DNA from 4 places in the Paenibacillus sp. FSL L8-0333 genome. Region 1 is predicted to be linked to each of the others. Evidence: riboswitches for the same ligand, from Rfam matches in the RefSeq annotation. Region 1 holds a riboswitch; each other region holds the start of a gene.

The links. A riboswitch is a leader RNA that binds a small molecule or an ion and turns the genes downstream of it on or off. The one in region 1 is predicted to bind cyclic di-AMP.
Region 2: another riboswitch for cyclic di-AMP. It lies ahead of NYE72_RS00190 (3D domain-containing protein); the one in region 1 lies ahead of NYE72_RS11020 (KamA family radical SAM protein).
Region 3: another riboswitch for cyclic di-AMP. It lies ahead of NYE72_RS25600 (TrkH family potassium uptake protein); the one in region 1 lies ahead of NYE72_RS11020 (KamA family radical SAM protein).
Region 4: another riboswitch for cyclic di-AMP. It lies ahead of NYE72_RS26050 (alpha/beta hydrolase); the one in region 1 lies ahead of NYE72_RS11020 (KamA family radical SAM protein).

The regions. Positions count from the first base shown of each region.
Region 1 is NZ_CP150186.1:2,518,945-2,523,253, forward strand. It holds gene NYE72_RS11015 (YafY family protein) at 23-934, opposite strand; gene NYE72_RS11020 (KamA family radical SAM protein) at 1,077-2,243, opposite strand; cyclic di-AMP (ydaO/yuaA leader) riboswitch at 2,384-2,525, opposite strand; gene NYE72_RS11025 (AraC family transcriptional regulator) at 2,574-4,241, opposite strand.
Region 2 is NZ_CP150186.1:40,152-44,460, forward strand. It holds gene NYE72_RS00180 (HD domain-containing protein) at 1-852, shown strand, start outside; gene NYE72_RS00185 (TatD family hydrolase) at 904-1,674, shown strand; cyclic di-AMP (ydaO/yuaA leader) riboswitch at 1,873-2,102, shown strand; gene NYE72_RS00190 (3D domain-containing protein) at 2,388-3,554, shown strand; gene rnmV (ribonuclease M5) at 3,730-4,281, shown strand; gene rsmA (16S rRNA (adenine(1518)-N(6)/adenine(1519)-N(6))-dimethyltransferase RsmA) at 4,278-4,309, shown strand, end outside.
Region 3 is NZ_CP150186.1:5,745,397-5,749,705, reverse strand. It holds gene uvrC (excinuclease ABC subunit UvrC) at 1-176, shown strand, start outside; gene NYE72_RS25605 (CPBP family intramembrane glutamic endopeptidase) at 275-1,951, opposite strand; cyclic di-AMP (ydaO/yuaA leader) riboswitch at 2,272-2,447, shown strand; gene NYE72_RS25600 (TrkH family potassium uptake protein) at 2,511-3,869, shown strand; gene NYE72_RS25595 (TrkA family potassium uptake protein) at 3,883-4,309, shown strand, end outside.
Region 4 is NZ_CP150186.1:5,853,873-5,858,181, forward strand. It holds gene NYE72_RS26050 (alpha/beta hydrolase) at 882-1,691, opposite strand; cyclic di-AMP (ydaO/yuaA leader) riboswitch at 1,797-1,983, opposite strand; gene NYE72_RS26055 (hypothetical protein) at 2,304-2,477, opposite strand; gene NYE72_RS26060 (Nif3-like dinuclear metal center hexameric protein) at 2,562-3,320, opposite strand; gene NYE72_RS26065 (alpha-glucuronidase family glycosyl hydrolase) at 3,381-4,309, opposite strand, start outside.

The DNA of each region.
Region 1 (4,309 bases):
GAAGAAGTATGACATCAGACTGTCATACTTCTTCATAAAGTTTGAGTGTGTTTTGAAGCTGCTCTTTTAAAATACCTCGCAATGCAGGGGGTTCGAGGACTTCGGCCCCGCTGCCGAAACTCAGCAGAATGGACCAAAGCCAACGAGCTTCCAATGGCTTATACACAGGAATTCGCATCGTCATGCTTTTATCGGAATGAAATTCCTTGTCGACTTGATGAAACTGATCCAAAGCTTCTGCCAAAGCCTCAGGGTCCACCCGGATTACTATTTCCTCCACCTGATCTACCCTGTTTGAACAGCCAGCCTCTTTGGGTACTTCATGTTGTGATTGAAAGGTATCCTGCGTCAGGAACAAATTCAGCATCCGGGAAAGACGAAACTCCCGATAGTCCTGCCGTGCCCGGCAATAACCATAGATGTACCAGTTACTATATTTAAAATGAAGCTTTACTGGTTCCATTTCACGGGTTGTACGTTCATTTTTTACACTGATGTAATCAAAACGGACAACATTTCGTTCCGCTATAGCCGCACGTAAAAGAGGAAGTGCGTCAGGATCCGTACGCCGGGTTTCAAGATCCACCGCGAGACTAGAAGTCTGTGGCTCCGTTCCTATCGTTTGCAGCCGTTCAATGGTTCCTTGCGTATGCTCATCTTCAAACACGGAAGAGAGACTGTTAAGTACAGTAATCAGAGAAGTGACATCATACGAACGGAGCAGGCTTTTATCCATTTTATATCCGTCCATAATGCCATATCCACCTTTAGTACCCTGATACGATACGACCGGGATACCAGCGGCACAAATCACATCGATATCCCTATAGATTGTTCGCTGGGAAACCTGAAACTCTTCAGCCAGCTTGGAGGCAGATAAAACTTCGTGGTTCAATAGCTTGTAGATCATAGAAATCAATCGTTCCAATTTCATGTGTGCATTCCCACCCATTAGTCCATTTCGTGTTACAGCGTGATTATATCATAGATTTTTTCGGGCTAATTTTGGGAGGGAGGAGTTTTGTTGTTGGTGATGAAGAAATATCCTATGACAGAGTCTGACAGAGCCGATTAATTTATTTACAGATTAAATCCGCAGGCTCTGATAAATCATTAACAGAAATAATAGCATCGTTTTTTTTCACAGGTGGGGTCCAATATTGCTCATTCCCAGGCAGGTCATCGAACCATTCGGCGTCCTTTGGACAATCTAGAATCATGAATTTTCCGTATTCCTGATCTCTGGATTGATGGTATTTGAGATAGGCTTTCCCGTTATCAATGGCGAGAATTTCTATTTTTCCTGAGGTGTGGCTCATGGATAAGCGTACTCTTTTGCCAAGTCCTGAGGTTCTAGCTTTGGCTTCTTCTACAATTTGATAGACTTGCTCGAGCGGTAATACGAAATCCCGGTTTCCGGCAACGGGCCGGTTCACAAAGAAGTAGTAGGGTGTAACGCCAGCCCATGAAAGTCGGTCCAGTAGTTCCCCTAAAATAATGGGATCATCGTTGATGCCTTTGAGGATGGGAGTCTGATTTACGACAATTGCCCCTGCGTTGTGGAGAGCTTTAAATGCTTTTTTGGCTTCAGGTGTGATTTCACGAGGATGATTGATGTGCGCCATAACATAGATTCGTTTGTCTTCGGTAGAGTAAGTACGAATCAGCTCCAGCAGCTCTTCGTCTTCAGAGATCCGCATCGGATTAAATACGGGAATTTTGGAACCTAGTCTAATGATCTTAACATGCTCAATGCTTCTTAGATTTTCAATAATGGATCTTAGCTTCGGTGTGGAGAGAATTAAACTATCCCCACCCGTAAGAAGTACGTTGTTAATCTCCGGATTCTTTGCGATATACTCCAAGCCCGGAGAGACATCAGCCATCGCCTCTTTCACGTCATTTCGGAACAGACGCTTACGAAAACAGTAGCGGCAATAAGCCCCGCAGACCTCGGATACAATCAGTAGTGCAGTGGTTCTATACTTGTGCTGACAACCAGGTACCACATAATTCGTGTCCTCATCGGAGGCGTCCCAGCGCCCATACTCCAGCAGTTCACCTTCGTTAGGAATAACCAGCTTACGGATGGGATCATCTGGATCATCCCAGTTAATCAAAGACAGATAGTAGTCATTTACACGAAAAACAAATTTGTCTGTAATTTCTTTCAGATTCTCTTTTTCCAGCTCAGACAACATAGCTATTTTGTTAATATCCGTGAAGTACTTTACCTTTTGCACGTACATCTCTCCTTTGTCTCGTAGTGTGAGAAATGAGGGAGCCTTAGTGTCAAAGGCCAATCTACTGCCAGCAGGGTCCAAAAAAAGCACAAAAAGAGACCCTTAGCAAGGGTCTCTGGTTATGTAAATAACATGAAAAGCAGACCCATCCACTGCTGACGAGGTTAGCTGACGGACTCGGGTAAGATGGTACCCTACATTCTAATACTCAATGATTCGCCCCAATTAACTGGTTCCCCCGCTTTTCAACTGTAAAAGTTGGAAATTAAGCGTAGATAAAGTATACCCTATGAAGTTTTGAAAAGTCAAAAGAGAATCCTAGATTCACCTTCAATTGCTAGCGCTACTTCCGCCGAGTAGTTTAGGCAGCAGCGTTAGTAGCTTCTCCCGGGTTAACGCATCACTGGAGTTCCATTTGCTTCCATCGAGCAGATAAACATGTCCCTGGCGTACTGCCGGGAGACTGTTCCAAAGTGAACTGTCTAGTAATCGTTCCATCGCAGCTCGCGAGTCTTTGCGTTCCGGAATGAACATGAAGATATGATCTCCGGCGTAGGCAGGCAGTCGTGTTGGATCAACTTCGGCGAACCCTAACTCTTCGTCCAATATGGCTTGGATCTCTTCGGTCGGTTGTAAACCACATGGGGCATAAAGCGCAGTGGAGAATCCGGACATTCCCATAGCATATAGATGATCTCCATGATCATAGACCAAAGCAGAGGCGGTTTCTCCAACTTGGAGAGTTGTCGAGTAAAGCTGCTGCCACATGGCAGCGTTTTTGATTGTGAATGACTCCAGCCATGCTTCGGCTTCGCGCTGTTTACCTAGCCAACTGCCTAATGTCCGCATTCGGTTGTCGAGAGGCGCAAATGAATCAAAGGTGAGTGTCGGAGCGATACCAGAAACTGCTCTGTAGGCTCTTTCATCACTATTTGCCAAAATGATCAAATCTGGGTTTAGGGAAGCGGTCAACTGCGGGTCCAGTGGAAACCCGACGTTGGCGAGCTTCTTAAGCCGATGTTTATAGACGCTGTTCCGGGCGAATGCTTCATCTCCACCGATAGGCTTTACAGCTAACGCGAGAAGGTCGCCAAGTGTCTCGCCATGATAGACAATACGTTTCGCTCGTTCAGGAATTTCCACCTCATGACCCGTCCAATCCTTGACGGTAAGCTTACGACCTTGCTGATGTGCATATTGTCCGGGTGTAACTCCGGTTTTTTGCCGAAAGCGGCGGCTGAAATAGTATTCATCCGAGAAGCCGACCAGTCTGGCGATTTCCCGCAGTGGTTCAGTCGATTCCTGCAGGAATCGTTTGGAATGATTAATACGCAGATCCGTCAGGTATTCAAGCGGCTTTTTACCCGTAAGCTGCTGAAAGATCGGTGTATATTGCCAGATTGATATTCCCGCCAGTTCAGCTAACTGCTTCACGGTGATACTCTCTGTATAATGCTCCTGAATGAATGTTATGGTCTTTTCTACGGATTCCGTAGGACTTGGCAGGTGTTTGGAAGGGTAATTATGCTCAAAAAGTAACAGCAGCAATTCTTGGAATTTTAATTGTCGCTTGAATTGTTGTACATCATCGGTGTTATTCCTGTTCATGAGCAGGTCTTCGACTAGTCGGATTACCTTGGTGAACGGGTGCACAATTAACTCCCGCCTGCCGGAAAGCAGCTCTCCAGAATATCGTTTAGGAAGCTTGGTTGTATAAATTGCTGTAAAGGTGATGAGGTAATAATACAACGTCAGCTCCTGGTTGTTCGTACTATAGGAGATTCCAGGAGATAGTAGATAACATTTATCCGTACTTAGTATCACGCTTTGATCATCGAGGTTCAATTGTCCGTTCCCTCCAGTAAATATGAGAAGGGTATAGTCCCGGGTTGTACGCGTTATAGAGCTTGAATCGGCAGCTTGAATCATCAGTTCGGCCTCGTTTAGCTGAAATAGCAGAGAGTGGAGTGGGGGGCAGGACGATGATGTATGCAGCATGGGTTCAGCCTCCGTTCATTTGGTGAGAATGATTATCAATGAATTCATTGTATATAAAAAAAAGAAGC
Region 2 (4,309 bases), 2.5 Mb from region 1:
CGTAAAGTAGCTTCAGTTATCTCTAAGACTTATGAGCATGAAATTGTTGTCAATTTGGTTTCCAGTCCGCTGGATGCTGATCGTATGGATTATTTGCTGCGTGATGCGTACTATACAGGTGTAAACTATGGAACCATCGACATTGATCGGATTTTGAGAATGCTTCGTCCTTATAATGGGCGGATTGTAGTAAAAGAATCAGGTATGCATGCCATTGAAGATTATTTAATGTCACGTTATCAAATGTACTGGCAGGTATATTTTCATCCGGTGACGCGCAGCTCTGAAATTATTTTGCGTCAAATCTTCCGTAGAGCTAAAGAATTGTTCCAAGAGGGGTACAAATTTCGCTTTATGATCGCTCCGCTGGAAGATCTCTTTCGAGGAGAAGTAACAGTGAAGCAATATTTAATGCTTGATGAGGCACTGGTACAGACTGCTTTTATGCAATGGACACTTGAAGAAGATGAGTTATTAAGCGACTTGTGTACCCGTTTTATTCATCGTAAACTGTATAAATATGTAGAGATCGAGAATTTGGATACAGATATGATTACGGAAATCCGCAGCAGTTTTGCGGGAGTGGGACTTAACCCAGAATATGACCTAGAGATTGATTATCCGACAGATTTGCCTTATGATGTGTTCCGTCCAGGAGCAGCCTTCGACAATAATCAAATTTTACTGCTTGATCGGAATGAGCAATTGCGGGAAATTTCAGAGGTATCGGATATTGTGCGCTCAATAAGCGGAATTCATCGTGGCAGATATCATCTATATTTCCCACAGGATAAGCTGAAAAAAGCCCTTACACGCTTGCCCTCTTCTGTAGCAGAGATTTTTGCAAAATAATACAAATATTTATGGAACTATTGATAAAAACAACAAGGAGTGAGCTTTAAAATGTATCTGTTCGACACACATACACATCTAGATGCGCCTCAATTCGACGAGGATCGCGAGGAAGTTATTGCTCGTGCAGTAGAGGCCGGAGTTAGCAAGATGATCAATATTGGATTTAATCGGGAAACGATCCCTTCAACGATGAAGCTGGCTGAATCTTATGATTATATTTATGCAGCGGTGGGCTGGCATCCACAGGATGCGATTGATATGAAAGAGGGGGACCTCGATTGGATCGCCTCTCTTTGCAGCCATGAAAAAGTGGTGGCCATCGGAGAGATTGGATTGGATTATTATTGGGATACCTCTCCCAAGGATGTGCAGCAGGAGGTCTTCCGCAAACAAATCGGACTAGCCCGTGAACTAAAAATGCCAATCTGTATACATGACCGTGATGCTCATGAAGATGTTGTACGGATTTTACGGGAGGAAAAAGCAAATGAAATTGGTGGCGTGATGCATTCGTTCTCAGGCAGCTGGGAAACAGCAAAAATGTGTCTAGACCTTGGATTTCATTTGTCATTTGGAGGACCGATAACGTTCAAAAATGCCAGAGTGCCTAAAGAGGTGCTTGCACAGACGCCATTGGACCGATTATTGATCGAAACAGACGCTCCATATTTGACTCCACACCCCTTCCGTGGCAAGCGAAATGAGAGTGCTCATGTGAAGTTAGTAGCAGAGGCTGCGGCTGAAATTAAAGGGTTAACATGGGAAGAATTGGCTAAAATTACGTATGCGAACGCACTGGAACGATTTGGGATTGTCTGAAAACAGGAGTAAAACGGGTGAAAAATAGAGAATAGCCGATATATTAAACTTTTTTAATATAAAAACGGCTGATTATTACAATATTTTAACCATATATTTGCTTAAACGTGGTTGAATCGTCCTTTACAACATGCATCAAAACAGGATATCATCTTTTCAGTGATGTGAGCTGTTGTTATTGTGACAGCCATTGATTCATGGATCGTCTCGCTGAGTCTCCGTATGGAGAACGGGGGAACCAATATTGAACTGCCGCATGCCTGTATCTTGAATACGACTAGGAATTGCCGCAGAACAATATTTGATTTCTTCACGTGGTCTTTGGGGTGAATTTAAGGGCAACCGCCGTGAGCGGGTGACCTGAAATAGGGCGTCTCTCTTTCGTCCGAACCCGACAGCTAACCCCGTAAGCGCAAGTAAGAGAGGCAACCTCGTGCACAAACATTCCCGCGTATTCTGACATCGGAGAAGCCACGAAAGAGTCCTCAAGAGAACTCTTTTTAGGCTTCTTTATTTTTGAATAAACTGAATGTTGCCCGCATACTGTTATATAACAGGTGTGGGAGTAGCTGTGCCGAGCAGGCGATCCATGAGCAGGAGACGCTAAGTTAATACGTGCGTATCCTGTGACAATCTCAAATAGTTTCGTCAAAGAAATTCAGTCCTCATGATATACAAATTGACGACGAGGCTATGTAAGGAGGATGGAGAGAATGGGCTTATTCCAACCAGAGGTATCCCATGATTCGCAGTCATCCAGCAGGTCTTTCGCATTACGGTGGGAGCAAGTAAATACTCGCGTACTTTTACTTGCAGGTGTGATTTCAATCGCAATCGCGCTGTTAATTCTGCTGTACGTACACGGTCAAAGTAACAAACAATTTGTTTTAGTAATAGACGGGCAAACACAGACACTTGAAACGCGAGAAGCACTTCTTGGTGATGTGTTGGAGAAAGAGCAAATTTCGCTGCAGCCGCATGATGAATTATCTTTAGGTCTGAGTGATGAAATAAAAGACGGTGACCGTGTCGTTATCAATCGTGCGCAGAAATTTAGCCTTACTGCGGACGGAGCAACAAAAACGTTATATACGACCGAAGACACTATCGGTCAGGCGATTGACAAACTGGGTATCAACCTAGAAGGCTATGATAAGATTTTTCCTTCGTTAGACACCACCATCTCTGCTGACATGGAGATTAAGATCGTTCGTATCAACAAGCAAACGGTACAGCGAACAACTAACTTACCTTTCCGTGTTATTAAGACAGCAGATCCCTCCCTTACTGTGGGAACAGTTAGAGTGGCACAGGCAGGCAAACCAGGCGTCATGGTTCAGCATATTGAAAAGATCTATCAAGACGGAGAACTGGCCTCTATGCGCATGATCGGCAAGGAAGTACAAACGGTAACAAAAGATAAGATCATTGCCGTTGGTACTAAAGCACTTCCTAAGCCTACTGTAGTTGCTAAAGCTACAACAACTTCCAAATCAAGCACTACCTCCAAAACGACTAAAGTTAGCGCTAAGACTAAGAACGTCACAAGCAAGGCTGGCGTAGACTTTGAGTACAAGAAGATGATTAAGAACGTCTCCATGACAGCTTATTCGTCAGAAGAGCCAGGAATAGGTACTAAAACTGCCTCCGGAACACGCGTAACGGAAGGTCGTACAATTGCAGTAGATCCGAATGTAATTCCTATTGGCTGGTGGGTTTATATCGATGGGCTTGGATTCCGCCGTGCAGAGGATACTGGCGGTGCCATTAAAGGCAATAAAGTGGATGTCTATTATGATTCCCTGAGCCATGCTCGTAATTTCGGCCGTAAATCACGTACCGTATATGTGATTGGACCTGTGAAACCAGAGCTTAACTAGAACTGAAGCTTTTGCAAAAAATCCTTTGATAAGCTATAGTGATGATAACCGTAAGGAACGCTGGATGATCATTTCGTTGATCGCAGAGCAACCGCTCATCACTTATACATTCTTTAACCAAAAGAAGAGGAGCGAATCCTCTTCTTTTTGCTTTTTTTGGAAGGAGTCAAGAAATATGATTAAGGAATTAATCGTCGTTGAAGGCAAAAGCGATACCGTAGCCATTAAGCGTGCTGTGGAAGCAGATACGATTGAGACAGGCGGCTCTGCTGTAAACCGGACTGTAATTGCGAAGATTGCGCTAGCTATGGAACGCAGAGGGGTTATTATTCTTACGGACCCGGACCATGCCGGGGAGCGAATTCGTAAAATCGTTTCAGCGAAGGTGCCGGGCTGCAAGCATGCTTTTATTCCGGAGAAGGACGCAACTCGAAAAGGGGATATCGGTGTAGAGAATGCATCGCCAGAGGCGATTCGTCATGCGCTGCGTAATGTACATACCTCTTTTGAAGGAGCACCTGCTTTGATTGGTATTGATGACCTTATGGCCGCTGGAATGCTTGTACACCCTCGGGCTGCTGAAAGACGTATGGCGCTTGGTAATTTGCTTGGAATCGGATATTGTAACGGCAAACAGCTGTACAAGCGGCTGGCGATGTTTGGGATTACGCGGGAGGAATTTGCCGGGGCTCTCGCCCAAATTGATCAGGGAGGCATTACTTCATGAGTGGTAGAGAGGAAATTTCGACTCCAAA
Region 3 (4,309 bases), 3.2 Mb from region 1:
AGCTGGATTCTATACCTGGTATAGGTGAGAAGCGCCGTAAAGCGTTGCTTAAGCATTTCGGATCGCTTAAGAAAATTAAAGAAGCCTCCGTGGATGATTTCCGTACACTTTCTATTGGAGAAAAGCTGGCAAGACAAATTCTTGATGCGCTCAAGGACGAAGAGCCAACCTCATAGCAATGATGACAAAAGAAAAAGGGTATCACAGCAGCGACTAAAGCTGCTATGATGCCCTTTTTTTAATTTGGTTATAGGATGTACACTATTTTATTTTCTTAAATCAAAGAAGAAGGCTCCACCGGCTTAGGTTTCTGTGGTGGATTAAATCGATAGACGATGTAAGCGACTATGAACGGCATAATAATCGCGAAGATACCCGCGCCTACATTTACGCTCTCCTTCATAAAGATCAGCGTAGCGCCCATCAGGATGCTGTCAAACACGACGTGGCTGAACATGACAGCAATAAATCCGTAACGAAGGAAAATATAACTGAACAGCAGCCCGATTACGGTCAGCTCAATCGGACGGGAGCTGATGGGATAGATCGGATATAACGTATGGCCAAACGCCCAAACCAGCGTGGTGATCAAGCAAGCGACGAAAGTGTTCCGGAACACCTTTTTCAGCATAGGGATTCCGAAAAAGCGATAAATGGCTTCCTCAGATAAACCAGCGAGCCATGCGACGATAGGCAGAAGCCAAGCATATCTCATGTTATAAGGAGACTGGGTGGCGTCTGTAGTAGACCAATTGTGCAAGGTAAACGATAATATGATGAACATAACCGTCTGCACCCCTAGCAGAACGAAAGCCCACATGTATCCAGCCCGGATACTATCCAACACATATTGTCCATAGCCGGGCTCTTTGGCGCGGGGCCAAGGGTTCATGCCTCCCTCTTTTCGCCATAGGCCATTGCCGCCCACTAAAGAGAAGTAAAGCAAGGAGGACATCAGCAGGCTGTATAAAGCATAAATGATAAACATAATGACAGAGGTAATCTGTGCTTCTAGCCCTTCGCCTGTTGATTCAGGCAGCATATTATAGGTGCTGATCATCATGATTACAAAATAGGCTGAGCTTAGGAATACCCCACGTTTAAAGGAAGTATGCTCTCTTCTAAGAATACTGTAGACGAGTGCCAGAATTCCTAAAATCAGTGTGGGTATACCGTAACCGAATAATGTCAGCTTTTCCGCTAAAGAGGTCTGTCCTTGTACGTAGGAGGTATGCCAAGCCGGTGCAGTGAATCCGGCATTAAAGCTGGAGACCTGCTCTCCACTGAAATCAAAATAATAGTGCAATAAGGATTCGCCGACCTGAACAGTGCTATCCGTATACACCAGCCCATGGCTTCCTGTATTCGATTCAATTTGTAGCTTGGCAGGATTTACTTCCCATTCCTGAAGCCAAGGACGAGCAAGATTCTCCTTCTGCGCTAGAGTGAGGTCAGCTCCCTTGTCCTCTTTTGCACCAACGGAAGCAATGCCAGACCCCTCTTCGGAGGCAACTTTTGCAGCCTTTGAGAAAGCGACAATCTCGCCGGTATACATATTGAGGTCAACGATGATTTGCGGCTCTTGATCCGCTGACGGAGTAAGCGTTGCACGAAAGACATCAAAAGGATATTTTTGATCCAATTTTTTCTTGGTGTAGTCCTCCACAAGCTTCTCGCGAGACATATAACCATAAAAGGAAGAGTCCGTCTCGTAAAGTACATTCCATTGATCGTTTGGTGCTTCGGTGTAATTGAGCTTTTGTTCTGCGAATAATACGGCTTGGTCACGGGCTTCTGCCTTGCTAATAACGGTGGTATCTTCCCCTGTAGAGCTGCTTAGCAGCGAAGGGGAAATCTGAAACATAATAAATAGAATAAGACCGATAATGCCCGAGATGATGAGCCTCTTGGAGAGGGCACGTTGCTGTAGGGGCTGGCCGACGGGATTCATGTAACGCCTCCTTGTTATGTACTGACAATGTTATGTTCCATTATAGTATTAGTGCCTGGCTGGTTACAAAAAACATTATATGTTCTTTTTATGGGTAATAGAGATAGTATAGAATAGTCATGTGAATTTATACCATGAATTTTATCGTGTTCATTTGTGTACGAATGGTGAGAATCGGTGTAATTGCAGGGAAAACACGGAAAAGTGATGAGAAAAGGTACTCCATTTGATGCAGTCTCTTTAAACCGCATTTTTTCATGTGAATGAGCATTAATTGTGTCTTTGTGAATTCACTAAATAACGTATATAATTTGTATGCAATTGTATAGTAGCCGAATTTCTGGTGAAAACGGGGGAACCATAAGAAGTGATGAAAAGTGGAGTGTACACGATAAATGGCACTTTCATCAGGGGTGAATTTCGTTCTAGGAACGAATAGGGCAGCCTGCATAGTCCGAATCCGTCAGCTAACCTCGTAGGCTAATTTACTGCAGGAACCAAGTCAGCATTGGTTTTCCAGTGCTTTTTTTGTTGGAATTTTTGATAAGAAGGTGAGCAAATGGCTTCACAGTTTCGCAGGATTTCTGAATTTAAGTTTCTGAAGCTCTCGCCGCCGCAGATACTGGTGCTGGGTTTTGCATCGATTATTTTGATAGGGGCCTTGCTGCTTATGCTCCCCATCTCAAGCACAAGCGGGAATTCCGTGAAATTTATTGATGCATTATTTACTTCAACTTCGGCAACCTGTGTAACAGGGCTTGTTGTGCTGGATACCGGAACTTCGTTCACGATTTTTGGGAAAACCGTAATTATGATCCTAATCCAGATCGGCGGCTTAGGGTTTATGACCATGGCCACTCTATTTTCACTGGTGTTAAAGCGTAAAATATCTTTGCGGGACAGGCTAATCCTACAGGAAGCCATGAATCAAGGCTCTATGGAAGGAATTGTGCGGCTGATCCGAAGAGTCCTCATATATTCTCTTGTCATAGAAGGCTGTGCCGCTTTGCTGCTGTCTATTCGCTGGGCTTTTGATATGCCACTGGGAAAAGCGATTTATTATGGCATATTTCATGCGGTGTCTATGTTTAATAATGCGGGGTTCGATATTTTTGGGGATTTTCGCAGTTTAACTGATTATGTATATGATCCGCTTGTGAATATTATTGTGATGTTTCTGATTGTCTCCGGCGGGATTGGTTTTATTGTAATGTCAGATCTGGTGGAGTTTCGGGTAACCCGCAGGCTGTCTCTACATAGTAAAGTTGTCCTGTCCACCAGCACAGGGCTGATTCTGATCGGAGCTCTGGTTATTTTTATATTCGAGTTTACTAACACTCGTACCCTAGGTTCACTGAATTTTGGCGGTAAAATATTATCGGCCTTCTTTCAATCCGTGTCTCCCCGTACGGCTGGCGCGAACACAGTAGATATTGCTGGACTTCGGCAGGCTACACAATTTTTTATAGTGATTCTTATGTTTATTGGTGCTTCTCCGGGCTCAACGGGCGGCGGGATCAAGACAACAACCTTTACGATGATGATTGGTGCTGTAATTGCTATGCTGCGTGGACGGGAAGATGTTGTGTTGTTCCGTTATCGGTTGGCTCAGGAGCGCATCTACAAGGCATTAACGATCACGCTGCTGGCTTTGTTGTTAATCGCCTCTGTGTCGATGATACTCTCCACAACTGAAGACAGTAATTTCTTGGCAATCTTGTTTGAGACGACCTCCGCCTTTGCTACGGTAGGACTGACTATGGGGCTAACTCCGGAACTGTCAGCGATCGGTAAGATTCTACTCTGTCTGACGATGTTTGCAGGTCGGCTGGGTCCACTAACCTTAGCGTATGCACTCGGTCCAAAACAGGGTAAACCACTGTATAAGTATCCGGAAGGTAAAATAATTATTGGATAGGAGTTAATTAGAAATGAAAGCACAGCAATTTGTAGTAATCGGCTTAGGTCGCTTCGGTTCAAGCCTGGCGCTTGAGCTGATGGAAATGGGCTACGAGGTGCTCGGCATTGACCACCATGAAGAACGCGTGGAGGAAATGAGCGATCAACTGACGCATACGGTAGTAGCAGATGCTACAGATGAGGGAATTATGCGCTCGCTTGGTGTACGGAACTTTGATTGTGGGATTGTTGCGATTGGTGACAATATGGAGAGAAGCATTCTGGCGGCCATTTTGTTGAAGGAAATTGGAGTCAAGCAAGTGGTGGCTAAGGCAATCTCCATCCTTCATGGCCGCGCACTGTCGCGGCTGGGGGTTGATCGGGTTATTTTTCCGGAGCGGGATATGGGGATTCGTGTGGCACACCAGCTGGTGACGCCCAATTTGCTGGATTATATTG
Region 4 (4,309 bases), 3.3 Mb from region 1:
ATCAGGAGCTGCAGATACGCTGCTTACTTCACCTCCTTCTATACACTTACAATCACTACTTAGAGTCTACTGTTTCTTTCCCACGTCGGATGAGCTGCTTACTATGCCTCCCTCTATACACTTACCTTCACTACTTAGGTCTACCGTACTCTCCCACGTCGGATGAGCTGCTTACTACGCCTCCTTCTATACACTTACCTTCACTACTTAGGGTCTACCGTTCTTTCCCACGTCTGATGCGCTGCTTACTACGCCTCCCTCCATACACTTACCTTCACTACTTAGGGTCTACTGTTCTTTCCCACGTCGGGTGAGCTGCTTACTACGCCCCTTCTATACTCTTACCTTCACTACTTAGAGTCTACTGTTCTTTCCCACGTCGGGTGAGCTATATTTGATGCTGTGGTAGGGTAGGGACATTAAGTGGCGTTCTAGGTACAATATGCTTGTAAATGTTCAACATCCACCGGTTAGTAAAATACCAAAGGCTGGCTCATTCGTAGATTTCACTACTGATGAGCCAGCCTTTAGTTAGATATCCATTATATTAGGGAAATCCTCCCTAATATTCATCGATAATCGCTTTAAAATAAGGTTTTTAGGGAATTTATCCCTAAAAATTCATACAAATACCCATTTATGGCTAAAAACATCCTATTATTAGGGAAGTTTTCCCTAATTCACGTTCTAGGAGCCATAATTCCCTTCACTTTAGGGAGAATTTCCTTAATCCACGTTCTAGGAGCCATAATCACCTTCACTTTAGGGAGAATTTCCCTAAAGTTCTACCCAGAAAGACGTCCCATAGCCAGCTCATTCCCCCTGGCTATGGGACGCCCTTTTCCACATAAACGCTTCGCTTGTAAAGGTCTCCCTATAGATCAGCTAATCTGCTGACTGCCCTGCTGCTTCTCTAAGAAACGTTGAAGAATCGCATTGAATTGCTCCGGCTGGCATAGATTACTTGGATCTAATGCGTTCGGAATAATCGCCAACTGCGCATGTGGCAGCTGAGACACCATTTCCTTCATACAATTCACTCCAAATTCATTAAAGTCCCCTACAATACATAAAGCAGGACGTTTAAAAGCCTTTAAGCATCTGGTGTAATCAACATGGCTTGTAGCCAGTCTTTGCCGATATAGCTCCCGGGGACGTTTGTCCAGCAGCCCTCTTCTAATCTCATTGTAGGCCAGACTCCAGCGCTCTCGGTACATCATCCGAATCGAAGGCAACACCAGCTCGCTTGGGAGATAATACATTAGCAAACTGCAATATGCTGCCATAGTTTGTATTTTCCCTACAATTGTTGATCCGTGAGTCCTACAGAAGCTATCCGCGACCACAATGGCTTTCACACGCTCAGGATATTGTTTGGCAATATGCTGAACGACTAAGCCACCATAGGCGATTCCTACAAAAACTGCTTCACGAATACCTAGGTCATTCAACAGCATAATCAAATCCAGACATTGCGTCTCAATAATCTCATGTGGGGCCTCCAGCAGTTTACCAGACTTGCCATTCCCCCGTAAATCGCACAAAATCACTTTATATTTATCGGAAAAATACTCCAGCTGTGGTTTGAACATACTGTGTGTTAATCCATGTCCATGGATAAACACAACCGGAGTGCCAGTTCCATTGATTTCATAATAGAGCGAAGTTCCGTTCAGTTTAGCGATAGGCAAAGGTAACACCTCTTTCATAATAAATTCTACGTCTATATCTGCTTAAAAACGCAGCAAAAAACCACAGAGGGATTCTCTGTGGCTATTCATCACTAAACACGCCATTCATCCTCTCTCCATACGCTTACGAGGTTAGCTGTCGGATTCGGGCAGTGAGAGTTGCCCTACCTGCAGGGATGCATGTTATGCACCCGGAACAGGATTCACCCCATAACCAGTGCCGACTCTCACATCGGCTGCCAGTTGTTGGTTCCCCCGCTTTCCAGAAACGGAAATTAAGCGGATTGCTTATGTAATTGTAAATTTAAGATAATTGTCAGTTCTGAGATGAATCATACTCTTGTAAGGTTTGCTTGTAAAGGAGGGCTCTGGTCAAAATAATGTTGAAAGCAATGCTTTTCATTTCATATTGAGCATACTCTTCATTTTCTCTTTCTTTTGCTCTTGTTTACTCGTTTTATTTAAGAAAATGGCTCTGAACCAAGCCAAACGGAGGTTAAAACACCAGTACTTTCTATATAAAGGCCATCCTTTTCACTGGAGATATGAAAAAAGCTAAGCAGAATCAGAGGTATTCCCCTGTCCACTTAGCTTCCTCTTACAATACTATGGCTACAAAAGATCGGCGTTTTTCAATGCATGCTCCCAGCTTGGAAAAAAGAACAGCGCACTTCTCATAAGCTCAGGATCGCTCTGCTTTACTTGTTTTTTACTGATCGAGCTTCCGTCGCTTTGCAGCTTTTTGATCCGACTTAATACTTCATCAGCCTCCAAAGGAATTTCCATTGAAACACTCCTTTCTCAGTGACCTGTTTCCCTTCATTTTCTCCATAATATGTTTATTTATTCCGTACTCTTTATTTCCCCAGATTAAACCATCTGATAGATGGGTTGTTCAGCAATGAACCGGTTAGGAAGCATGGGATATTTGTCTGCTAAGATTTCAGCTAAATATTTCATTCCCGGCGCTTCACTCTCCGCATGACCTAACATGATGAGCGCTTTAGATCTGCCTTGGTGCCCTGCATCCCGCACATATTCCGGAGTCTCCCACTCTGGTCCCTCTCCAGCAATAATTAAATCAAGATTGTGATCATTAAAATGCGGAATAGCCATCGTCCCGCCTCCTCTGTAACCTACTAATATCCCTACGCGTTTGCAGGACAGAGACAGGTCACCGGCAGCGCGTACATAAGAGATCCCTAGCTTACTTTTAATATATTGAGCAGCTTCCAGTACAGTCATAGCAGGAATATTGAGAATCGTAGCAGCTGCTTGCTGCTCTTCCACGTATGCGGACCAATCTAGTTCTTGCAGTAAACCCACCATAATTCCATCCGGCTTTTGCCGATGCCAATAATCATGATAACGAAAAATAGCAATTTGGGAATGTTCGATCAGACTTTTTTTCGCATGATAAACCGGATCACCTTCTAACCACTCGCTCGCCGCATGATGGCTATAAAATACACCTTCATGCGTGATCAGCAAATTGGCTCCTAACGCTATTGCTTGCTCCACAACATTTTGTGTGGCAGAGAAGGCCGTAATAATCCCTGTGACTTCAGTTTCCGGTTCCCCTGGGTTCAGAATATCGACAGTGCCTTCTACCTGTTCCACAGTTCCCATTAAATCTTCCAGAATCGCTCTAATCGTGAGGCTCACTATCATCATCCCTCGATTCGAAATCTAATAAATCTTTCTGCCTTTAAGATCCTCAATTCCGCTCTTGCGGTAAAAATACGTATTGATCCGATCTCTCCATTCCTGCGCATGCTCTGCTTGCTCTTCAAGACGTTGCTTCACTTGCATATACAATCCACTATCCACGCTGCCTTCAAGTGATTCCCATGTCGCTAGAAGCTGTGCAGCCTGCTCAGCCCCCTCAAAATGAGTATCGTAGATATGCTGAATAATAGTTTGCCCCGATTGCAGAACATACGTGTATGGAACATGATGAAAGAACAGCAACAGCTCTTCCGGACAAGACGCTAGATTCTCATAATTTGATGCATTAAGCCCCATATACTGTCCGCTATAACCCGTTCCCGATTTGACTGAACGATCCACACCAATGCCCTTATGATCCGCATAATGGTACGTTCCCCACTTGGCGTATTCATACCCATCCACATTCGGCCCATAATGATGATCCGGATTAACCATCCAACCCACACCTAATGGAGCTGTGTAAGATTCGTAAATCCTCCATGAGTCCATCAACATCCCGCGAATAGCAGCCACTAGACCTTCATCAGTGCCAAAGGTAAGCCGAATCCATTCCTCAGCTATTTCTTTTGCCGTCAGCTCCGGATTCCAAATTAATCTTCCATATCCATACAGATTAGCTTGAGCTAACCCATGCCCCGTCCAGTTCATGTCATCTCCAACATTAGTTACAGCAGCCACACCATTATACTTATTTCCCCACACCGATCCGTCCACAATATGTTTCACAAGCGTAGTTTGCCCTCTGGCATAAGTATTGAAATCAAGGACTTCTTTCCACTGTGGAACAAGATAACAGAGATGCCGCTGCTGCCCCGTATATTCTTGAGCAATCTGAAACTCCATCAGATGATTGGTATGTTCCAGTGCGCCAAACAGCGGAGATACCG